DNA from 4 places in the Paenibacillus sp. sgz302190 genome. Region 3 is predicted to be linked to each of the others. Evidence: riboswitches for the same ligand, from Rfam matches in the RefSeq annotation. Region 3 holds a riboswitch; each other region holds the start of a gene.
The links. Region 3 has a riboswitch for cyclic di-AMP ahead of AC6RNO_RS16880 (CAP domain-containing protein). Riboswitches for the same ligand answer to the same signal wherever they lie in the genome.
Positions count from the first base shown of each region.

Region 1: another riboswitch for cyclic di-AMP. It lies ahead of AC6RNO_RS34900 (NlpC/P60 family protein); the one in region 3 lies ahead of AC6RNO_RS16880 (CAP domain-containing protein).
Region 2: another riboswitch for cyclic di-AMP. It lies ahead of AC6RNO_RS31065 (resuscitation-promoting factor); the one in region 3 lies ahead of AC6RNO_RS16880 (CAP domain-containing protein).
Region 4: another riboswitch for cyclic di-AMP. It lies ahead of AC6RNO_RS15460 (KamA family radical SAM protein); the one in region 3 lies ahead of AC6RNO_RS16880 (CAP domain-containing protein).

Region 1 covers NZ_JBZYAO010000061.1:106-6,092, forward strand. Annotated here, with positions in the region: gene AC6RNO_RS34890 (HD-GYP domain-containing protein) at 166-831, shown strand; gene AC6RNO_RS34895 (LytA/YqiH family protein) at 981-1,415, opposite strand; gene AC6RNO_RS34900 (NlpC/P60 family protein) at 1,539-2,012, opposite strand; cyclic di-AMP (ydaO/yuaA leader) riboswitch at 2,016-2,153, opposite strand; gene AC6RNO_RS34905 (hypothetical protein) at 2,355-3,173, opposite strand; gene AC6RNO_RS34910 (M1 family aminopeptidase) at 3,189-5,189, opposite strand; gene AC6RNO_RS34915 (TetR/AcrR family transcriptional regulator) at 5,328-5,912, shown strand; gene AC6RNO_RS34920 (SMR family transporter) at 5,919-5,987, shown strand, end outside.
Region 2 covers NZ_JBZYAO010000043.1:12,370-18,356, forward strand. Annotated here, with positions in the region: gene AC6RNO_RS31055 (ABC transporter permease) at 1-473, opposite strand, end outside; gene AC6RNO_RS31060 (ABC transporter ATP-binding protein) at 470-1,213, opposite strand; cyclic di-AMP (ydaO/yuaA leader) riboswitch at 1,496-1,696, shown strand; gene AC6RNO_RS31065 (resuscitation-promoting factor) at 1,987-3,126, shown strand; gene rnmV (ribonuclease M5) at 3,244-3,780, shown strand; gene rsmA (16S rRNA (adenine(1518)-N(6)/adenine(1519)-N(6))-dimethyltransferase RsmA) at 3,791-4,690, shown strand; gene yabG (sporulation peptidase YabG) at 4,746-5,594, shown strand; gene veg (biofilm formation stimulator Veg) at 5,974-5,987, shown strand, end outside.
Region 3 covers NZ_JBZYAO010000014.1:10,794-16,780, reverse strand. Annotated here, with positions in the region: gene AC6RNO_RS16895 (MHYT domain-containing protein) at 1-258, opposite strand, end outside; gene AC6RNO_RS16890 (DUF4062 domain-containing protein) at 408-1,559, shown strand; gene AC6RNO_RS16885 (hypothetical protein) at 1,556-1,741, shown strand; cyclic di-AMP (ydaO/yuaA leader) riboswitch at 1,929-2,065, shown strand; gene AC6RNO_RS16880 (CAP domain-containing protein) at 2,073-2,954, shown strand; gene AC6RNO_RS16875 (DUF4188 domain-containing protein) at 3,041-3,550, opposite strand; gene AC6RNO_RS16870 (TetR/AcrR family transcriptional regulator) at 3,561-4,226, opposite strand; gene AC6RNO_RS16865 (stalk domain-containing protein) at 4,405-5,892, opposite strand.
Region 4 covers NZ_JBZYAO010000012.1:91,151-97,137, forward strand. Annotated here, with positions in the region: gene AC6RNO_RS15455 (hypothetical protein) at 318-830, opposite strand; gene AC6RNO_RS15460 (KamA family radical SAM protein) at 992-2,140, opposite strand; cyclic di-AMP (ydaO/yuaA leader) riboswitch at 2,366-2,505, opposite strand; gene AC6RNO_RS15465 (S-layer homology domain-containing protein) at 2,552-5,987, opposite strand, start outside.

The DNA.
Region 1 (5,987 bases), on a different contig from region 3:
CGGGCGCACAAAACTTAAGGGGCAATGACGGTTATTCTGACGGAACTTATGTCAGCCGGTTCCCACAAAAAAAAGATGGGGTCCCTCTGTTTTCGGAGGTTTATTCCATCTTTTTTATTTGTTAGGGACGACGCTGAGTATTGTGAATGATTGGATGTGACAGTTATGTATTCATCCCCCCGCCGCTGTTTGTATGAAAAAGAACCCGTCCTTGGTTTAAGCCGCTCCAGGGGGATAAAGAGGTGGGCTAATGTGAAAGATTTGTTGTATGTAGACAAACTGCTTCTGCTTTTGAAGAAAGATGTAAATACATACGAGCATAGTTTGCGGGTGGGAAAATTATGCAAGATGATGGCAAGTCTTCTGCAATTGGACGAAAAACAAACGCGTCAGTTAATCCAGGGAGGCTGCTTGCACGATATCGGTAAGCTTTTAATACCGGATCAAATTCTGTTGAAGGATTCGGCGCTCACCGACCAGGAATGGAAAATTATGCAGCAGCATCCCGTTCTGGGCTCCAACATGATGATGGCGTTCACCGATTTGGACCCGAAGATCGCGGAAATCATTCTGTATCATCACGAACGCTGGAACGGCCAAGGGTATCCCAGCGGATTAAGCGGCGAGAACATTCCTGCTTTTGCCCGGATTTGTGCAATTATCGATGCTTTCGACAGCATGGTTTCCGACCGTCCGTACCGCAAAGGCTTATCGATCAACACGGCGGTACAAGAACTTTTGTCACACAGCGGGACGCAGTTTGACCCGGACTATGTAGCCCTCTTTTTAAGTTTGTCCGAATCGTTTCCGGACGTATATCCATTCAAATAAACCGGCCGAGACGGCGGCAACGACTCGATATTAACGTTAAACAGGCGTCTATGTCAATAAATAAGCCGACGGCGCGGCGCTTCCGAACAAAATCCCCCCGGACTTTCCCGAAAGGACAGTCGGAGGGATTCTTTTTTGCGCAAAGAGAGCTACTGTTTTTTAGCGATTTTGGTTAAAATGAGCTGTTTAAGCGAAGCGTCGCCTTCTATGGCTTGTTCTTTATATTCAAACTCTACCTGATCGTCTTTCTTGAACTTTTGCACGGCATCTGCCGTACCGTCTCCCAGCTGGAAAGCGGCGGCTTTCTCGTCCACGATAAGCTCGACCGTATGCGGATCGGCCAGGCCTACATAGCGTCCCGTTCCTTTTTTCACGGCTGCTGCATCCGCCTGCGGCGTTGCGGACGGGACAGGAGTAACTGTCGGGCTGACTGCCGGACTGGCCGCTGCTGACGGTTCCGGCGTCCTCTCGCTGTTATTCCCGGAGGGGGCATCGCTGCCGCAGGCTGCCAAAGCCAGCGTCAGCGCACTGCTTACCAGCAAGCAGGCCAACTGCCGCTGCCGGCTTTTCTTCGTCTTGTTCATTTCATCACCTCATCTATTGGACGCGGCAGATAAGGTTATGGTTTAGAATAGAAAAAAGCCCTGCAAGCCGCTCAAGAAACGAGCGGTGCTTTGCCGGGGCTTTTTTCACATAAATCGATCAAATTACTTGGATTCAGCAGTCAGTTGGTTGTAAATATCGTCCCACAAAACGCGGCGGGCCGATACGTACCGTTTGGAGTAATAAGACTCACTTAGTTTGTTCTTCATAACACCTTTATCGGTAGCCGAGTGGATGAATTCACCGTCTCCCAAATAGATGCCTACGTGAGAAATACCTTTGCCGTCTGTGTTGAAAAAGACCAAATCGCCTTTGCGCAAGTCCTTTTTATCAACCCAGTTGCCTTCTTCGTCTTGAGCTTTGGAACTATGGGGAAGGTCGATACCGAATTGCGCGAACACGTAAGCGGTAAATCCGGAGCAATCAAAGCCTTTCGTTGTCGTACCCGCATACTTGTACGGAGTTCCGAGCAATCCGTCAACCGTTTCATCCAAAGTGGATTGTGCTGCGAAAACACTTCCTGCACCAATACTCAAACACAAAACAAGACTGACAACGAGAGCAACAACCTTTTTCAACTGCTTGTCTCCTTCCGGTGCCTACGAGGTTAGCTGGAGGGTTCGGTTGAAGGTTCCCTATGATCCCTGTGTTGCGAGATCAATTCACCCGGAATGGTTCCCCCGTTTCCCAAAAAATCGGGAATTCGGCATGAAATGTTGGTTTATTTTTCCTAGTGCTTAGGATTCGGCATAAATATCTAAAATCCTCCTTCCAAGTGCACTATTCTATAAAAATATGTGAAATAGTTCGGAAAATAGACAAAAAAAAGCCCCTTTTTCAGGGGCTTGAGCATATTTTCCGATATTTGGGCGTTTTTCGCTGAATATTGCTCATAGATTTAGAGAGTTGGCGGGCGTTCGCTACGAATTTGCTTTGGCGGACCACAACTGATATTGAGAGGCTAGTACCCACATTTGCAAAAATATGTTGAAAAGCGGGAACAGCTGATAAATGAGAAGGGCAATCAGACCTGCCCAGATGTAGGAAGCGATGACGTTGACACCCGTCAATAGTCCCGACCCGATCAAAAGCAGCAGAGCGATGCCGACGATAGGAAGCAGGTGCCGGACAAAGGCGAGCAGGGTGGAGAGAATTCCGCTTCCGGCAGCGAGCGCGAACTGCAGATGCATGAAGAGGAGATGCATGAGAAATCCGTATGCAAGCATTCCGGCCAGCCATGGCAGCATGTCAACGGCGGCGTTCTCGTAAGATCCGCTTTGCGCAAAGATCGACTCGGCCTTCGGGATCAGCCAGGCGAGGGGAAGCAGCGTCAGCGCGATCCGTACTGCGTAGCAGAGGAAAAAGGAGAGCCACATCTCCGATATGCCTTTAAAGAAGCGGTATCCCGCATTTTGGTCGGTGTGGATCAGCGAATAGTAGATGCCGGCGTTCAGCAGCGGCGTAAGCAGCATGCGGCTAGCGAGAAGCACTGCCAGCCACCATAAATAGGAATGGCTCAGGTCCGTTTTGAACAGTTGAAACTGGCTTTCGGCCAGGAACAAATGCAGCGTCTGCTTGGGCTGGCCGTTTCCCGGAAAGCGATGCATGAGCGGCACGAGCACCGATTGCACCATTTTATAGAGGAGGGCTCCCCAACCCATTTGATACAGGAACAGCATGATGACCGCAAAAGGCTGCCGCAGCGCCGCCCGATAGCCGGACTTCATATAAAGAGTCATGCAGCGTTCTCCTTTCTACCAGGCTACCCAGCCGGAGATCGTTTGTAAAAGCTGAATGATGCCGAGGTTCAAACGTATTTTCCATTTGGGGTCTATCCGGGCCGACATGAAATTGTTGATATGCTTGTTTTCCAGCACGAGCGAATAGCCCGGATCGATGCGAACCCACTCGACGGGAGCAGCATTCGTCAACTTGTACTCGATGCTGCTCTCCGCGCCGTTCCAGACCTTATCCAGTGCGGTGCCATCGGTAAAATGGAATTGAATCGGCACCTCCGGGGAATTGCCGCCCCGTTTGGAGATTAGCACGGTGCTCTCATATCCGGGTTTGCCGTCTGCCAGTGCCGCAGGCTTCACTTGAATCCGATCAACCGCAAAGTCCATCATCATGCTGCCGTACACATACTGGTTGAAAAAATCGTCCCATTTCGCTTTGGTGACTTCCTCCACAACATGTTGAAAATCTTTGGTCGAAGGATGCTTGAACTCCCAGCGGTGGAAGTAGGTCGTCATGATGCGGTCCATCGTCTTGGCGCCGACCTGCTTTTCGATGGCTTTCAGCACCAGCTTGCCGCGTATGTACACATTATCCGCATATTCGCCATGCCCTTTGTAATCCCAGGCATTCAGTTTAAGCGCGTTGGGCGAGGTCACATAGCTGGCCTCTACAGGCAGATTCGGCGAAACGCCGTATTCCGCCTCCATGACTTTGTCCTCCGCGTAGGAGGTGAAGCCTTCGTCCAGCCAAGCTTCTTCGAACTCGTTGGAAGCGACGAGGCCGTAAAAAAATTGATGGCCGATTTCATGAACGACCACCCGTTCCAGCTCCAAATCGGGCTTCTTGTCGCTGGCTCCCCATGCGGTGACCAAGGTCGGATACTCCATCCCGCCTGCGCCGTTGCCGCCTTCCGGAGGGACGACGATGGAGAGCGTGGAGTAAGGGTACGTACCGTACCACTGGCTGAAGCGGGAAAGCGCCTTTTTGGCTGCGTACATGTAGCGGTCTTTTAAATTTTGATGCTTCGGGTCGAGGTAGAGCTTGATTTTGACGCCGGGCACCTGCGCCGTGGCGAACGGCTCTTCCACGTATACGAAGTTCGGCGAAGCCGACCAGGCGAAATCGTGCACGTCCTCGGCGTAAAACTGGTAGGTTTTCGTGTTGCTGTCCGACACCGGGGGTTTTACGGGGAACCCCGTCGCGGCGACAATATAGTTGGACGGCACTTTGATGACAACGTCATAGATGCCAAAATCGGAGTAAAACTCCGAGTTGCCATGGTACTGATGGAGGTTCCAGCCATCGGCCGTACGGCCTCTTGTTCCCGCCGGCTCATACGCGGCGATTTTGGGGAACCACTGCCCGGCCATGACGAAATCGCCGACATAACCCATTCGCGCGAAGGCTGCAGGCAGCTTGACGAGAAACTCCGTTTTGAACGTGACCCGCTCACCGGGGCCCACCGCTTTGGGCAGAGGCAGCTTAAGCAGGGTATGATCGTCCTTATTGCCGTCATCGGGCTGAACAAACTCCATGCGCATGCTTAAGTCATTGCCGTCCAAAGTTTTGACCGATAAAAGCTCCATGCTGCCGATACTGTCGGCTTTCGCTTTGTCTTGACGCAGTTTGCCTCCCGACTCGCGCATAAAAGTCGTCTTCTTGGATTGGAATGCATTCGGATATAAATGCAAATACAGTTCTTGCACAGGCGTACCGCCCGGATTCTCCCAGGTTATCGTTTGCTGTCCTTTAATTTGCCTGGTGTCGGCCGCATATTCCACGTTCATGTGATACTCGGCAATTCGGTAACTGAGCGGTTCGGGAGCCGATTTCTCCGGTGCTTGGGCGGATTCGGGCTGCTGCTTGGCCGGCGTCTGCGGAGCCGGTTCTTCGAGCGCTGCAGGTATCGCGGGCTTGAAAGTGGATGGGAGGAGCGATTCGGACAGTAGAACTGCACCTGCGGCGAGCAGCACGACGAAGGCCCACTGCACCGTGCGGTTTTTGAACAATGGATTCATGATATTCACCCCGTTGACAAGCATCTACAGCATGTATATGTAGACAACCCGGGTATTATTTCTGAAAAGAGAAATTTGCTTTTTTCGCATGAAAGAGCTATAGTTTCCCTAACTAATATTAGTTAGGTAGTGAAAGCGATGAGTGCTGAGAGCATACGAGAAGCTGCCCTTGAATTGTTCGCAAGTCAGGGATATGAGAAGACGACGCTAGGCGATATTGCCCGCAAAGTAGGCATTAAGACGCCATCCATCTACGCGCATTACGCTTCCAAGGAAGATCTGTTCTTCGCAGTGACCGAAGAAGTGATTAACAATTACGTGTATGTCATGCGCGACCAATACGGTAAGGAAACCGATGCCGATCCCGAGCGGCAGATCCGGCTCTATTTTCGCCACGTTACGGATACGATCGGCAATGACCGTTATCATTTGTTTTACAAGCGGTTTATCTTTTTCCCGCCGGAGGCGCTGAAGGAGAAGCTGCTGAAGCCTTTTCTTCAAGGGGAGAGCGACATGACGAGCAGCCTGATCCGGATATACGAGGCGGGCGCTGCGGCCGGACAATTCCGGCGGATGGAGCCCGAGGCGTTCGTGGCGGCTTTTTACTGCGCGGTGGACGGTCTGTACATGGAGTTTCAGCTGTATGAAGAAGCCGAATTCCGCAAGCGGAAGCAATTTGTATGGGAGTTTTTTATCGCAGGATTACGCTGCGGCAAGGAGTGAAGGGACATGAATAAATATTGGCTGTATGTTGTCATAGCAGGCATTATAGAAATATTCTGGGTCACCGGTTTGAAA
Region 2 (5,987 bases), on a different contig from region 3:
CCGGCCAATATGTTGGCGAATTTGACCAGCAGGATCAGCATCAGCATCAGGACGAACGGCTGAGCGGCCGCACCCTCGCAGTGACGGTACAGGGGCCACAGCACGACAAGCGCAATCAGCGACCAGAAGGCTTGCAGCGTAAAGCTGTAAAGAAGCGCGCTGCGAAAGTAAGCGCCCATCTGACGCTCGATCCGCAGCAGGAACATGCGGTCCGCGTCCCGGACCAGCGTTCGAATCGGGCTCGACCCGAGCAGCGGAACAAGCAGCAGCAAAGCGATCCACAGATACGGATAATTTGTCGGAAGCTGCTGCAACGTTTTGGCATAATAATAGGAAGAAATAATGACAAGAAACAACATGAAGCCGACAAAGTTGCTGCGCGCCGCGTAGAGCCAGTACCCCGAAGCTTCCTTTAAATACCGCCCCAGGCGCTGCTGCCATAAACCAGTGATATTGACCTCCATGTCCTTCATACCGAATCACCTTGAACCAGCTCGTAAAAAATGTCGTCGAGCGACGCTTTGGCAAGCCCGGTTTGCACCCGCAGTTCGCCCAAATCTCCCTGGGCGGCCATTTTGCCGCGATGCAAAACGACATAGCTGTCGCAATATTTTTCAATCGTTGACAAAATGTGCGAGGAGATGAGGAAGCTGGCTCCTCTTCGCTTCATGCGGACCATAAGCTCAAGCAGCGAGCGGATGGCCAGCGGGTCAAGCCCGAGAAAGGGCTCATCGATAATGTACAAGGCGGGCTCGATCAAAAACGCATTCATGATCATTACCTTCTGCTTCATGCCTTTGGACAGATGGCTGGAAAAGCTGTTCAGCTTGTCCTTCATTTGGAACTCTTCCAAAAGCGCCTGGGATCGGGTCAGGAACTGCTCCTTGGTCAGCCCGTATGCCATGGCCGTCAGCTCCAGATGCTCGCGGATGGTCAGTTCCTCGTAAAGCTCGGGCGATTCGGGAACGTAAGCGTACGCTGCTCGGTAGGCGAGCGGGTCTTCCGCCAGGGTGAGGCCGCTGACGCGGATCGTGCCTTTTTGCGGATGAAGCAGGCCGAGAATATTTTTGATTGTCGTGCTTTTGCCTGCGCCGTTGAGTCCGATCAAGCCCATCATTTCACCTTGGCGGATTGAAAAAGTAAGTCCGTGCAGGACAGGTTTTCCTGGAAGATATCCCCCGTAGAGGGAGTCGACTTGTAGAATGGGGTTCATCGAAAGGCCTTCCTTTTCAGCAAATTATTGGCATTTTTGAACCAATTTCACCCATCCCCATTATAAACAAAATTGCTATTAAAGCCTAATTTAAACGTAAGAATTGCGAAAAAAAGCGTCAGAATACGTTATAATGAGAAAAACGTACTAAAGACCAAGATTTATAGCCGGAAATGTTTATTATTTCCGAATTCCGCCCTTTTTAGCGGGCGATAATCCCTTTACAGGTTTAGATTTACAGCGTAATATACTTTTCATAATAACTTAATAACCAATTTGCCAAATTTCCATTCGCTGAGTTCCATTTATGGGAACGGGGGAACCGCTGCAAACATTCGGAAGCACATGCAACCGCCGAATGCCAGCAGAATGAATATCAGGGGTGAATCCAACGACAACGAGCAAGCAGCTTGTTGTCCAGGTAGGGCGACTCTCACGTCCGAATCCGTCAGCTAACCTCGTAAGCGTACCGAGAGAGGTAACGATTGTCGTGTCTGGTTGTATTTTTCTATGCATACAAGGCCACGGGAAGAGTCCTCTTTCCGCTGGTCTTTTCATTTTTTCGAGATAGTGCAGGCTAGATGATCATAGGATGAAAAGCGAAGGAGGTGGGACTACCGCAGCAGCGTCCGGTAATGGCCGCGTTGTTGTCGGGTGAACTCCGCTGCAAAGCTGGAGAGGCTTATTAAGTTAATCACAAACTGACCTTAGTCGCGTCTAATTTAATCATGCGTAACACACGGGCGGCGAGGCTTTGAAGGAGGACCGAAGAAGTGGGCAACATCTCTTTAACCGAGACCCATGTAAGTCGATCATCCAGCATGTCCTTGGCACTACGATGGAAGCATGAAAACTTGCGTTTGATTTTAAGCCTAGGTATGATTTCAATCGCTATGACTTTCATGTTTTTGGTGTTGTTGTACGGTACGGCTACCAAGAGCGTATCCGTAGTTGTGAATGGACAAGAAACCGTTGTGCATACGAAGCAATGGGTCCTGCAACGCCTACTGGATGAACAAGCCATTAAGATTGGTGAACACGATCAAGTTTCTGCAGCGCTCACGACTCCGATCAAGGGCGGAGAGAAATTCGTGATCGATCATGCGTCACCGATTCAATTGACTGCTGATGGAAAGACCACCACTGTTTACACAACTGCAAGAACGGTTGAAAGTGCATTGCAGGATTTACATATTGCACTTGGGGAGCTTGACCGAGTCACTCCTGAACCGGCATCTTCGCTTTTACCCGGCGATACAGTCAAAGTTGTCAGGGTAAAGAAAGAGCAGAACGAAACAACGGAACCGATCGCGTTCGATACCGAGAAGAAGAACGATGCATCGCTGCTCAAAGGCAAGGAACAGGTCGTCCAGGAAGGCAAAGAGGGCGTTCTGTTGAAAAAAATGGAAAAAGTATTCGAAGACGGCGTTTTGGTTTCCGAAGCAGTTGTAGATGAACAGGTTCAAACGGAAAGTGTGAAAAAAGTCGTTGCCATCGGCACGAAAAATCCGGTCGTCGCTTTATCGGCCTCATCCCCTAGCGTGGATGAAATTTCAAAGAATGGCGTCAAATTCGGCTACAAACAAATTCTCAAAAACGTGAAACTCACCGCATATTCGGCGGGAGTGGAGTCTACCGGCAAATCCGCGGACAGCCCCGGGTTTGGCAAGACGTTTACAGGAACTACAGTCACCGAAGGCAGAACGATCGCGGTAGATCCGAAGGTTATTCCGCTCGGATGGTGGGTGTACATCGACGGTATTGGCTTCCGGCGCGCTGAAGATACAGGCAGCGCCGTGAAAGGGCAAACGATCGACGTTTACTTCGAAGATGAGAGCTATGCCAACAAATTCGGCACGAAGAACGGTTATACCGTCTATGTCGTAGGGCCGAAGAAGCCGACTGAGAATTAAGGGGTAATCCGGTTTCTGCATGGGCAGAATGTATATATAGATAGATAGGTCGTTCACGAATGGCAAAAGAAGAGGAGACCCCTCTTCTTTTTGTGCGTACAGGGAAAGGAACGTTGTATGATAAAAGAAGTTATCGTTGTCGAGGGCAAAGACGATACCGCAGCGATTCGCCGGGCCGTGGAGGCGGATACGATCGAAACCGGCGGCTCCGCAATAGGTCCGGCCGTGTTGAAACGGATCGCGCTGGCTCAGGAGCGGCGCGGAGTTATTATTTTGACCGATCCGGATCATGCAGGGGAGCGGATCCGCAAAATCGTGGCGGCGAAGGTGCCCGGCTGCAAGCATGCCTTTATTACGCAGGAGCAGGCGGAGTACAAGGGCGACATCGGGGTTGAGAACGCGTCGCCGGAGACGATCCGGCAGGCGCTGAGCAATTTGCGGACGGAGTATGAAGGAGCCGTCTCCCTGGTCACCTGGGAGGACCTGATGGCGGCGGGACTCATCGTCCACGCCGAAGCGGCCTCCCGGAGGCTGGAGGCAGGCAAGGCGCTCGGCATCGGCTACTGCAACGGCAAGCAATTTTACAAGCGCTGTGCGATGTTTCAAATCACCCGCGAGGAGTTTGAAGCGGCGGTAGAATTACTAAATAAATGAGGGCTGTGACATGAATACTTCCAACCGGGCGCTTCCTGAGGATGTCGCTACACCGAACAGAACGAAAGAAATACTTAAGAAGCACGATCTGGTGCTGAAAAAGAGCCTCGGACAAAATTTTCTCGTAGACCAGAATATTTTGCACAAAATCGTGTCCGCCGCCGGGCTCGGCCCGGACAAGGGCGCGCTGGAGATCGGCCCGGGCATCGGGGCGCTCACCCAGCAGTTGGCCAAGCAGGCTGGGCGCGTCTTGGCCATCGAAATCGACCAGCGTCTGCTGCCCATCCTGGGCGAGACGCTGGAGCCGTACCCCCATGCCCAGGTCGTGCGTGGGGATGTGTTAAAGCTGGACCTGCCGGAGCTGTTCCGGCAGCATTTTGCCGGTGTTGGCGGCATCAGCGTTGTTGCCAACCTGCCTTATTACATCACGACGCCGATCATTATGAAGCTTCTCGAAGAGAAGCTTCCGCTGGAAAATATCGTCGTGATGATTCAAAAAGAGGTGGCCGACCGCATGGCGGCCCGCCCGGGCACCAAAGACTACGGCAGCCTCAGCATTGCCGTGCAGTTCTACTGCGAGCCGGAGCTTGTCACGATCGTGCCGCGCACCGTCTTTGTCCCGCAGCCGAACGTCGATTCCGCCGTCATCCGGCTGCGCGTACGGCAAACCCCGCCGGTCGAGGTGGCGGACGCCGACTTCTTCTTCGAAGTCGTCCAGGCATCCTTCGTCCAGCGGCGCAAAACCCTTTACAACAACCTGGCTGCGCGGTTCTTTGCCAAAGACACCAAGGCTGAGCTGGAGGCGCTCCTGCACGGCATCGGCATCGAGCCTTCGCGCCGCGGTGAGACGCTCAGCATGGAAGAGTTCGCGCGCTTGTCGTCGGCCCTCCGCGCGCACGGCTGCAAATAAACCCGCACCAAATGCCCATCCCCGCCATAGGATAGCCCTAGGAGGGGATTGAGCGATGAGGCAAGGAGACTTTGTTACCCGAAAATCCTATGGCGGAGACGTCATTTTCAAAATCGAACGTATCGAGCAGGTGAAGGCCGTGCTGCGGGGTGTCGATTACCGGCTGCTTGCAGATGCGCCCCTGACGGACTTGCTTGCGATTGGCGGCGTCACGCCGGATCATCTCCGGTCGGGCACCCCGCAATATCGGGAATCGCTGCGACGAATTGAAATCGCCAGGGAGCAGCAGCAGGAGAAGAATCAGCACTCCGGCGTCAGCTATTTTGAAGTGCCGGGTAAAATACTGCATGTGGACGGAGACCCGGCCTATTTGCGCAAATGCATGCAGCTGTACGGAGAGCTTCGCGTGCCTGCGGAGGGCTTTTACGTCCCCGAAGCCCAGATGCCGGATGCGCTGTATCGGCTGCTGCCGCAAGTTAAGCCGGATATCGTCGTCATTACCGGACATGACGGCATAATAAAAAACCGTAAAAACCGCGATATCAACAACTTGAGCAGCTACAAAAATTCGCTTCATTTTGTGAGCGCGGTTCAGGTCGCCAGGCAGTACGAACGCGATCGCGATTCCTTGATCATTGTGGCCGGAGCCTGCCAGTCGCATTTTGAAGCGCTGCTGCGGGCCGGAGCGAATTTTGCCAGCTCCCCGGCCCGCGTGCTGATTCATGCTCTGGACCCCTTGTGCATTGCGGCTAAGCTGTCCTATACGTCGGTCAAAGATACCGTTTCCATGCTGGACATCGTCAGCTTGACGGTTACGGGGTTAGACGGATTAGGCGGAGTCGATACGCGAGGCAGCTACCGGATGGGGATTCCCGGCATTCAGCACTCGCAGGCAAATGTGTGAAACTCAACGACCGCCATTCATACAGTTGTGAAACCGCGCGTTGTGAGCTGCGCTCGGTGCGTATCCATTCAAGCGCCCAGGCGCGAATCGACTTGTGCAAAGTCCATTCGCGTTTGGGCGCTTTTTCTTTGGTTTTGTTCGCCGTGTGGGCGGCATCCGTTTTCGGTGCTAAATGCCTCCGTATATGTCGAAAATATATTTCATGAAAAAAAGTGAATAATTTACAATCTTTGGAGGCAACCTAAACACCAAGCAAATTTAAAATTAGGCGGATATGCCGTTGACAACAGGATTGTCGGGCTGATATAATATTTGGTCCTAATTTGACATTTTGGCCGCGATCGGTTATAATTAACAAGGAAAGAGGTGGTAGTTGACAATGGCAAAAAATGC
Region 3 (5,987 bases):
GAGCACGGACAGCAGCACGAGCATAAGATCGTATCCGATCGGTATAGGCAGAGAAAAGGCGAGCATTCCGACAAAATGCATCGACCATATGCCCATCCCCATGGCAATGGCGCCGAATGAGAGCCACAGCCAACGGGCCCCGCCTGCGGCAGTGCTGATCCGTGCGGTTAAATCAAGAACCGTATAAGACGCAACGACAGCTACGATATATGAAAATATGACCAGTCCCGTATCGTACGTACCATGAACATGCTGCATGTACAATCCCTCTCTCTGTTTGTCGATTATTGTCGTAATGTCGTTCTTTCAATATATTACCATCCCTCTCTTCACTTGCTCAATGAAAATATGCGAAAAAAGCATCAAATAAGGTATAATAGTTGCAGATAAGGTAAGGGGTGAACGTTTTGCCTAAAGCGAAAATATTCATTAGCTCCGTAGGCCAAGACGAATTGCGGCCGATTCGAAACGCCGTTTTCGAGCAATTGACGGAAATCGGGCATGATCCTCTTATGTACGAACGAAATTTTGGCCCGTGGGACTCGCATCAGGATCCTATTAGCAAATGCCTCAAAAAAGTCGAAGAGTCGGAAGTTTTTCTTTTATTTATTAAAGATAAAGGGGGCACGTTCTACCCCAAATACGACCGGACGATTACCCATCTGGAGTACATACAGGCAACCCGTTTGAATAAGACCGTGCTTGTCTTTGTAGAAACCGGCGTCAAGCGCCTGTTTTTCAGCACTATGAAAGGCATTATCGAAGAAATTACGAACAGGCACGCCGAAGAAACCGGGGCTTATCCTAAAGCCGCGGACATTACAGCCGCATTAAAAAGCCATACTCAAGTACCTTCCCACATCGATCCGTACGTGTGGTTTTTCATCGATGATTTGGTCAAAAAAGGGATTTATATGGAAGAGCTCTCACTGGGTGTCTCTATCGACTGGAAAGACTATTTCAGCGACTTGATGCGCAGAGGCGTTCTGCTGCTTCCGCTTGAAGCTACGTTCGAAACGTATACGAAACAAATTCAACTGCATGAAGAGTTCGCTCAATTCATCGAGCGCAATATTCCGCTTTTTCAACATTTACCGAAAGATCGGATGGCGCTCTTTTTCACCGATTTTATGAGCAAGCTCAAAGGCAGAATGGTGAAGCGCCATTACGGAAACTATATGTCCGAGGACATCGGCGCCTTTCATGATTGCTCGGCCGTTACGATATATACGCGCGACAACGGGCGGATGAATTTGCTGCTGGAAGTCGGGAATACGACTAGCGAACCTTTTTTTCTGTTGAATAATGAAAAATCGTACGTATCGATTACGGCGAAAAGGGACAATCCGGAGCAGCTTTTTTTCAATGAAGCCAAGCAAACGCTCTACTTAACGGTAAAATGCCAGGACCGGGTCATGACCTGCCACTTTCGGGCCGATTCCGGCTGGGATGCGCGGAAGTTTGTCACTTTTCGAGATGACGTATTATATGCTATAATGAACCAGAACCCTATGGTTTTTGAATTTGCCCGGAAAATGATCGGAGGGATGCAGCCATGACAACTGTATATGTATCCATTAACGGAAAAGTGTCGGTAGCCGTAGGCGAGCAGCCCAAAGACGCGCTGCTTTTTGTTTCTCCCAACAAGAGCTTTCAAGATTTGCTAAGAGAGCAAAAGGAAGAAAGCACGAAAGCTTTGGAATTGATAAAAAGCCGGTTCGCGGCAGCAAGACGCCGATAAGCGAACAGCGTACATACCAACCGAAACGACGCCAAGCGCGGCCAGATCAGGGAAACCTGACGGCCGGGCTTTTTTGTTGCGGCTGCCTGTTTCTATCAATGGAAACATTTGAGGGGTGATCCCCCCTAGTTTTCTATGCTAGAATGAAACCCACAGAAGGACGCGGGAAACTGCTGTTCTTGCTGAGCAAACAAAACGGCCAAAGCATCGAAAGATGCACGGGGGAACCTCTTTATTTGGGGTGAAGCCATTGCAAAATGGCAGGGTGATTTCTCTTTGACCCGAATCCGTCAGCTAACCTCGTAGGCCAAAAAAGGAGAGGATGGTTTTAATGCGTTTCAAGAAAACAGCTATCACAGGTGCGCTGGTATTAGGCATGATCGTAAGTTCCGGAGCGGCATCCGCAGCTACTTACACTGTGAACGGCCAAGTCATCGGCAATCTGCAGGGGCTCCCGCAAGGGCTTCAGCAAAACATTCAGCAATTACTTCAGCAAGGACTCCAGCAAGGAAATTCTCAAGGAACTTCCCTGGACAGCTTGCTTCAGCAATATCCGCAATTGTTTGATCCGAGCAACTGGGCCGGCCTGTTTAAATCTCCCGGCAATTACAATATGCCATCGGGTTCTTACCATCACGTAAGACATCATGACTCAGACTCGAATACCGGAACGCCTTCCACCGGCACAACTCCGACGGATACGCCTTCTACGGGTACTGACACAGGCAGTGGCACAGGTACGACGACACAACCTTCTACAGGCACTGACACAGGAACAACGACACAGCCTTCCACAGGCACTGATACAGGAACGACAACAGGCACGACTACGGATACTTCGAGCTCCGCGTATGCCGATCAAGTCGTCACCCTGGTCAATCAGGAACGGGCCAAAGCAGGCTTGAGCCCGCTTACAAGCGACTCCAGTTTGGCTGCTATGGCGCTTGATAAAGCGAAAGACATGTACAACAACCATTACTTCGATCACACTTCGCCAACTTACGGATCTCCGTTCGATATGATGACCAAATACGGAATCCAGTACACGTATGCCGGCGAAAATATTGCCATGGGGCAGCAAACTCCGCAAGAAGTTATGACTGCCTGGATGAACAGCGAAGGTCATCGCCAAAACATCTTAAGCCCTAACTACACGAAAATTGGCGTAGCCTTTTACAACAACGAATGGGTTCAAGAATTTATCGCCAATTAATATTGATTCATACGACAACCGTTTCCGAACCCTCCGGAAACGGTTGTTTTGCTATTCGCTACTATTGTCCCGCAGTTCGCTTCAGATTATACCGCGGGATTCGGCGGAGTCGGTACGGCGGGATCGTTGGTTCCGCCCGTTCTTCTGCGGGCGGTCTCCCTTTTTCCCGTAGCCGGCACATGTTCGCCTGCAGCCCCAAGCCCCATGCGCGGCATATTGCCGTACACGCATTCATACTGCCCCTCCTTCATGAGATACGTCTCATGAAAAATGCCGACCGTCCCGTCCGTGCCGACGCTCCGGTTGAATGCCTGCCACGCTTTCAAGTGCACGCCGCCGCGCGCGTATTTTTCCAGATCATCGAACGACTTCCAGTACTGGATCAGCGTCACTCCGCGCCAGCTTAACAAATATTCGGAGTGTAAAAATCCGAGCTCGGGATGGCTGTACAATTCTTTCAGCATTTTGGGCATCGCGCTCATAACAGGCCACCATTTATGGACGGCCCAGAGCTTGTTGACACGCATTCCGATAATAAATACGACGAATGAATCCCCCATTTGGGCCGTATACCGGCCCGGAACGACTTTTGCCATAGAAAACACCCTACTTTCCGATGAATTGTAAATGCATGTCGTAAAAAGCCATGTAATCCGAAGCTTTGAACATATGAGCGGTTAAATAAGCGCCGTAAAACAGCGTGACCAGCATCGCTACCAAGTTTTCGGTATCCCGCTCGGCGTCAATGCCGCCGTCTTGTTTGGCCTCCTCGACAAACTGCCGGAAGCGTTTGTCAAGATTCGGGTCGACGGAAGCGGCCAGCTCCTCCTTGCCGGGAAACAGCAGATGCAATTCCGCTTCGTTCAAATCGGGCATGCAAGGGTGCATTTTCTGCTCCGCAAGAAACCCGATCAGGCTGAGCATCAGTCCCGGCTGTTTCTTCGCGTCCTCGGCCACCTTGCCGAAAATATGGCGGATCGCGGCCATCCCCCGCTTCTGCTCTTCCCGAAGCTCCACAAGCCGCCGCGTCAGCCAAACGAGCATGAAATAAATGAGTACGTCTTCTTTTTGCGGGAAAAACTTAAAAAACGTCACCTTCGATATTTCCGCCCGCCGGCAAATATCGTCGACGTACACGGCGCGAAACGTATTTTCGCCGATCAATTCAAGACTGGCCTGAAAAACAGCCAGCTTCGCGCGGGCTTTTTTAATCTCCCTCAGCGGCATTTTGCTTTTGCTATGGCGTACCGATTGCCGGTTTCCCGCTCTCATATCCTTCACCTTCTCTGCGTACTTATTGTCATCCATTTGTGAACTTATATTTATAAATTAACTCAAGTAAAGTTTTATGTCAATGAGAAAACCTCTAACGCGGCCATTCAATGATGAGCGGCCGCGTTAGAGGTTGGTTTTACCGCCAAGCAGCGATTGTGCCGCGGCGGGGTATTTCTCACGGATAAATGTTGATGCGTTTTAAAATGTCATCGTCGATAAGAAAAATATTGCCATTGCTATCCGCAGACATCAATATACGGTTTCGGTCCAACGTCAACGGGTCCGACTGCTGTATCTGCGTCTCCGGGATATTGAAGATCCCCCTGTTGTATGTAACGCCTTGAAGATCGGCGTAAACGGATATTTCGCCATTCGGATCGATTCGATGAATGAGCGAGTTTTTATCCAGGACATAGAAGTATCCATTGGAGGCTGACAGCCTGGTTATCGAATCCGTGTCGACAGATACTGCGGCTGCTTTTTTCAGCCCATTGTCCGTAAGTTTGAATATCGTTTTTCCGTTTTTGTCAAACACATACGTGACGCCGTCTTTTACCGTGGAGATCATTCGGGTTACGCCCTCGGTGCCGGAATCGGCGAACAGAGCCATCTTCTCGCCTTTTTTTGCCGAATAGACCGACCGCGTGTGCGGGTCCCCGTAATAATACGTTTGCTCGTCAAGAGAAGCAAAAAAATTATCCTCGATGTTGAAAAAGCCGGGCGTTTCAAACTGATATGTAATCATTTTCACTTCCGGCAAAATGGAATACACGACCGTTCGCAAACGCGGGTCCTCCGTTGTGCTTTCGCCGAGCACGTACAAAGCGCCGGTCGCGTCATTGTAAATCAATCTCTCGGGAACGAACGACGAGTAAATAAAACGAATTTTGTCATTTTTAACGGTATAATCAAAGTTGAACTTCTCGTTAATCGCAGTTACCAGAGAAAGCTTCTCTGAAGCATTCGGATCGTATTTCTTGATGACGAGTCCTGATCCTGTAATCGTGTCATTTTCAAGGATATAAACCTGATTATTTTTGGCCGCCGCCACGCTCTTGGTCGAGAGAGGGGCTAATTTCAGCTTGTCGAAAGATTTTGGATATCGCCAGTCAGCCGTTAGATGATCTACGGTCACATGCTCCAAACGCTGTCTGGCAGGCGCTGCGGCCTGTTCGGCTTCCGCTTTCCGCTCGTTCGAAGTTATTTGAATCTGCTTAACAGTTTCGTCGTAACTGACGGTCAGATGCAAGCTTTCGGCTACGAATCGCAAAGGAACCATCGCCGTTTCGTTGACAATAACGGCAGGCTGCTCCAATTTGGAGCGCGTTCCGTTCACCTGCGACCATGCGTCATCGATCACAAGCTCGATCGTTTGTTCCTTGTCCTGTATCGTAATGCCGCGCTTCTTCTCCTCCCACTTCACATTTGCGCCAAACGTTTCGCTTATGAAGCGCAGAGGTACAAGCGTAACATTATTCAGCAGGATCGGCGCCGTCTGCAAAGCCACCTGTTTGCCGTTGACCGTCGCAACCGGATCGCTTACTTTCAGGACGACCGTCTGCTTCGCCGCCGGAACCGTTTCCTTCGAATAGGCGGTCGGCACCAGCAGCGATAACGATAGGGCCCCCCATAACGCGATAAATATTTGCAGCTTACTCTTCATCCAATCAGTTCCCCCAATTTTAAACAAACTCGTCCGCTCATTCGTAGTTTTGCGGGCTCGGCAGCCCGCCGCAAAGCGCCCATCGGCAAAAGAAA
Region 4 (5,987 bases), on a different contig from region 3:
TCACCGCACTTTTTCGCTGTCAATAACTAACTACACGTTAAAATACATTACATAAATCTGCACAAAAAGAAGCCTTGTTTTTGTATATGTAACACAAATATCACAACAAATATGATCAACCGACCGCCATCAAGCAGCGCATCAACGCGCGCCGGGAGCTGCGCGGTGCATGCTATCAAGCAGCCTCAGCTCCGCCCCAGCCACCTCCCGCCGCCTGGTCACCCTCCGGCAAGAGCATGCCAGGCTCGCCGAAAACCGCTCGAACGCGACGGCAAAAAAGCCGCTCCCGATTGGAAGCGGCCTGCCGGCAGAAGCACTTATGCGTCGTACCCTTGTTTCTTGGTCAACATAACGATCAACCCTACGACAATCAACCCGATCGCCAGCGAAGACTGCCCCATAATGTTCAGGCTGATGATACTCCCAAGCGTGAAGATGGCGAAAAAGATCACCGAAACGCTTCCCAGAATAAAGACGGGAAGGAGGATCCATCTGTTTTTGCCGCCGAACCAGTAAAACTCCAGCAGCCCGAACGCTACCGCCAGCGGGAATCCCGGCCACGTATACTCCCAGATGTCGAACAGCATGGAAATCTGGCATACGCCTCCGGCCACAAGGAGAATCCCTCCCGGAATCAACAATCCGGCCCCACGCCGCCGAGTCGCATAGAAATACATCCAATGAAACAGGAGCCCCAAAGGAATGACAAACAAACTTGGCCAAAAATAGGCGAACACCATCCCAGGATCCATCGCATTTCCCTGACTCGTAAAGAAGAAGAAAATTCCCGCCAAGACGAGAAGTGCTCCAAGCAGCGTCTTCTTATCCACCGTTTACCTCCGCTATTCCATAAAATCAATATTTACTTCATTCTAGAATAAATCGGCTTGCTCCGCCAGCACCCCTGGAACGATTTTCCCTACGTCCCGAGACGGAGGCGCGGCCCCCTCCCGGGTACAGGTACGGTTAGCGGCGGCGCATGAGAAAACGGTTAGCGGCTTAGCAATTCGTTGGCGGAGACAATGTTGTCGTTTTTCTTTTTCGGCTTGTTCCAGAACTGCTCATTTCCGGGCAAATCATCGAACCAGGCCGCATGCTCAGGGCAGTCGAGCGCCATAAATTTCCCGTACTGGTCGTCCCGGGATTGATGGTATTTCAAATAAGCCTTCCCATTCTCGATGGCCAAAATTTCGATTTTGCCGGAAGTGTGACTCATCGATAGGCGGACACGCTTGCCCAGGCCGGACGTGAGGGCCTTCGCCTCTTCCACGATCCGGTACACGCGTTCCAGCGGCAGTACGAAATCTTTATTGCCGGCGACGGGCCGGTTAATGAAAAAATAATAAGGCGTGACACCCGCCCACGAAAGCTTATCCAGCAGCTCCGCAAGCACCTCGGGCCGATCATTGATCCCTTTTAGAACAGGCGTTTGGTTCACGACAATCGCTCCCGCTTGATGGAGCGCTTCGAAGCCCCTCTTCGCTTCCGCCGTAATTTCGCGCGGATGATTGATATGCGCCATCACGTAGATGCGGCGCTCCGAGTCGGAATGCTTCCGGATGGACTCCAGCAGCTTCTCGTCTTCGTAGATCCGCATCGGATTGAACACGGGAATTTTCGAGCCGAGCCGAATGATCTTCACATGGTCGATCGCTCTCAACCGTTCGAAGATGCCGTTCAGCCTTGCCGTGGAAAGGATCAAACTGTCCCCTCCCGTCAGCAGCACATTGTTGATCTCCTTGTGCCGGGCGATATAGGCCAGCCCCGGGTCGACGTTCGACATCGCCTCGCTGACATCGTTGCGGAACAACCGCTTGCGGAAACAATAGCGGCAGTAAGCGCCGCAAACCTCGGATACGATCAAAAGGGCCGTCGTCCTGTATTTATGCTGGCAGCCGGGAACGACGTAATTCGTGTCCTCATCCGACGCGTCCCACCTTCCATATTCGGACAGCTCCCCGTCATTGGGAACGATCAATTTCTTGATCGGATCTTCCGGGTTGTTCCAATCTATCAGTTTCAAGTAATAATCGTTTACGCGAAACACGAATTTTTCCGTTATTTGCTTCAACCTTGTTCGATCGCGTTCGGGAATCTCCAGGATTTTATCAATATCGGTAATATATTTCGGTTGCGGCATATTTCATCCTCCTTGAAAAGACAGAATGTTGGCTTTCAACGAATCCAAGACGGCTATCTATCTCCTCCTTCCGCGGATCAAAGCTGCAAAATAAAAATGACCCGTCTTATAGCCGGCAAGAGGACATGTCGATGCCTCCGGGCCGAAAACTATACGTCGGGTCCAATTGAACGCAAAAAGACCCGAATAAACGGGTCAGCAAATGCAAATATAACACAATGCAACTATGACCCACCTACTGCTGACGAGGTTAGCTGCCGGGCTCGGGAAAGATGGTTCCCTACATAAACATCATGATTCGCCCCAAAAAGATTGGTTCCCCCGCTTTCCGATTCGTTAAACCGGAAATTAAGCGTATTTTTATCTTACACAAACACCGCCGGAGAGTCAATGACGCAGCGGGATTCCGCATTAAATCAGATCGGACTTTCGCAGAAGTCTTTGAACAATAACGGAAACCTCCGCTCTTGATATGAAGGCTCCAGGATCCAGCACGGCGCCGTTTCGTCCGGAAAAGATCCCGGATGCCAAGCAGTCGGAAATCCCGTTCTTCGCCCAATTCGATATCGTACCCGCGTCGGTGAAGGAGTTCAATAGCTGTCCTGCATTTGCGGAAGACTTCGCTTTGAGCCCTGTAATAGCCATTGCTCTGGCCATGATCACCATCGCTTGTTCGCGTGTAATCTTATCATTCGGGCGGAAGGTGCCGTCTTCAAAACCACTAATCAGGTTGTACGCGAAGGCCGTTCCAACCGCGCCGGCATACCAATCTTTCGAATTAACGTCAGAGAAAGACAGTGCCCCTGCTTTTGGCTGCACTCCTAATCCGCGAATCAAAATTGCCGCAAACTCCGCTCGTGTAATATCTTGATCGGGATTGAAGAAGCCTTTGCCGACGCCATTGATGATCATACGCGATCCCATATCGTTTATCGCTTCTTTGGCCCAGTGCGCCTCCGCATCCTTAAACTCAACCGGATGCCATACGACGGAATAGGCACTATTCGTCATGCTGTTTATCTTGGCATAAAGCTTGCCGTCCAGCCGCACGATCTTGGTCGGCACATGGCGCAGCGTTCCATCCGTTTCAACCACGACACCAGTTGTGATTTTGTCAGGATCAACGCCATCCGGAATCGCTATTGTACGTTCAACATAAGCTTTGAACCCGTTGACTTCGATCGTCTTGTCCTTATAAAAAGCTCTTACCGTAAAATCAAGCGGCGGGACAACGACCGAAATTTTCCCTTCCCCGGATTCTTTCAGAACCCCTTGCGCCGGCGTTTTTGACACAGCAATTTCGATTTGAATCTTGATATCCTCCAAGGCTGCCGATTTGCCCAACTGATTCGAAATCGATTGGATGTCGATCTGCCCGGCCGGTAAGTTATAGGTCGCTTTATCTGTTTTTATTTCCAATACCGCTTGCTGCAGTTCCATTTTGCTGATCATCTGTCCGTCAAGCTCTCCGCGCACGACATCGGATTTGGCATCCGCCAGCATCGTCACCACAGCGAATCGCCCTTCCTTCGCCAATAGATCCCCCAGCTTGTCCCGGTCAATGCTGATGGTTGTTACCGTCTGTGAATTTACGCTCGTCACCTTGGCCGTCCCAACATTCACCGATTTGCCGTTAATGAGAACGGTAACGCCCGTTTTATCAGGTTGCGATGTAGTCGAAGGCATCGACTGTGGCGGCGTACTTCCACCACTGTCGCCGTCGGAAGGGATCTCCAGTCTTACGGTATTAGAAACGGCAGAAACAGGGCTGCTGCCAACGCTGTTAATCGCCGCCACAGTAAACGTATAGGTCGTGCCATACGTTAAGCCCGTAACTGTGATTGGGCTGCCGGTTCCGGTTGCAGTCAGTCCTCCCGGAATCGAGGTCACGGTGTAGCCGACGATCTCACTGCCTCCATTGCTGGATGGCGCATTGAAGCTTACCTTCGCTCCGCCGTTGGCTGCAACGGCGGTTACGCCCGTCGGGGCGTCAGGTACCGCAGCAGGCACTCCCGGCGCTGTCGGTGTCACGCTGTTCGATGCGGCCGAAGGGCCGGAGTTTCCTGCGCTATTCGTCGCTACAACCGTAAACGTATATGCCGTCCCATACGTTAAGCCCGTAACCGTGATTGGGCTGCTTGTACCCGTCCACGTCAATCCTCCCGGACTTGAAGTTACCGTATAGCCGGTTATGAGGCTGCCTCCATCGTTGAGCGGGGCCGTAAAACTGACCTTTGCTTGCGATTGGCCTTCCGCCACCTCCGATTTTACATCGGTCGGTACGTCCGGAGGGGTAGTTATCTCAGATAATTTCTGGATACGGTGGTTGCCGAAATCAGCGACATATACAGTGTTTCCGCTATCTATCGCTACACCGCTTGGACTAATAAATTCCCCAAGGCCGCTTCCCTCTCCGCCTCCGCTCTTCTTCCATTCTCTCCACACCCCCGTGGAAACGTCCAGCTTCTGGATGCGATTGTTGCTCATGTCAGCAACGTATACATTCCCGCCGGCATCTACCGCCACGCTGTAAGGCTCGTCAAATTCTCCAAGGCCTTTCCCCGAACCGCCGCCGCTCTTCTTCCACTCACTCCATACTCCTGTAGCTGCCGTCAGCTTCTGGATACGGTGGTTATTGGTATCCGCTACATACACATTTCCGCTGCCGTCCACCTCGATGCCGGAAGGTCCATAAAATTCTCCGAGGCCGCTTCCCGCGCCCCCTCCGCTCTTTTTCCACTCGCTCCATACTCCCGTGACTGCATCCAGCTTCTGAATACGACTGTTATTCGTATCCGCCACGTACACATTCCCGCTGCGATCTACCGCCACTCCGCTCGGATAATCAAATTCCCCACGGCCGCTTCCTTTGCCGCCTCCGCTCTTCTTCCACTCTCTCCATGCTCCCGTGGATGCCGTAAGCTTCTGGATACGGTGGTTATCACGATCGGCCACGTATACATTCCCATTGCTGTCTACAGCAACGTCGGTCGGATTCTCAAACTCTCCAAGACCGTCACCCGAACCGCCTCCGCTCTTCTTCCACTCGCTCCATATTCCTGTGGACACCGTCAGCTTCTGGATGCGATGATTATCGTAATCGGCCACATACACATTCCGCTCGCTGTCCACCGCCACACCGCTCGGATAACTAAACTCGCCCAAGCCTTTGCCGGCAACCGCTCCCCTATATACCCATTCGATCCATACTCCTGTGGATACCGTCAGCTTCTGAATGCGCTCATTGCCAGAATCGGCCACATACACATTCCCGCTTCCATCCACCGCTATGCCTTTGGGTTGATTAAACTCTCCCAGGCCGCTGCCCGAACCACCGCCGTTCTTCTTCCACTCGCTCCATACTCCTGTGGATACCGTCAGCTTTTGAATGCGATGGTTGCCATACTCGGCCACGTATATATTCCCGTTGTTGTCTACGGCAACGTCGTACGGATTATTAAACTCGCCCGGACCGCTTCCCGCGCCTCCTCCGCTCTTCTTCCACTCGCTCCATACTCCCGTGGATACCGTCAGCTTCTGAATGCGATGGTTGCCGGTATCCGCCACGTACATATTGCCGCTGCTGTCCAGCGCAACGCGGGATGGAAAATTAAACTCGCCTAACCCGCTCCCTTTACCGCCCCCGCTCTTCTTCCACTCGCTCCACACGCCAGTAACTGCATCCAATTTCTGAATGCGATGATTCCAAGCATCCGCCACATACACATTCCCGCTATTGTCTACAGCCACGCCTCTCGGATTATTAAACTCGCCCAGGCCGCTTCCCGCGCCCCCTCCGCTTTTCTTCCATTCGCTCCATACTCCTGTGGATACCGTCAGCTTCTGA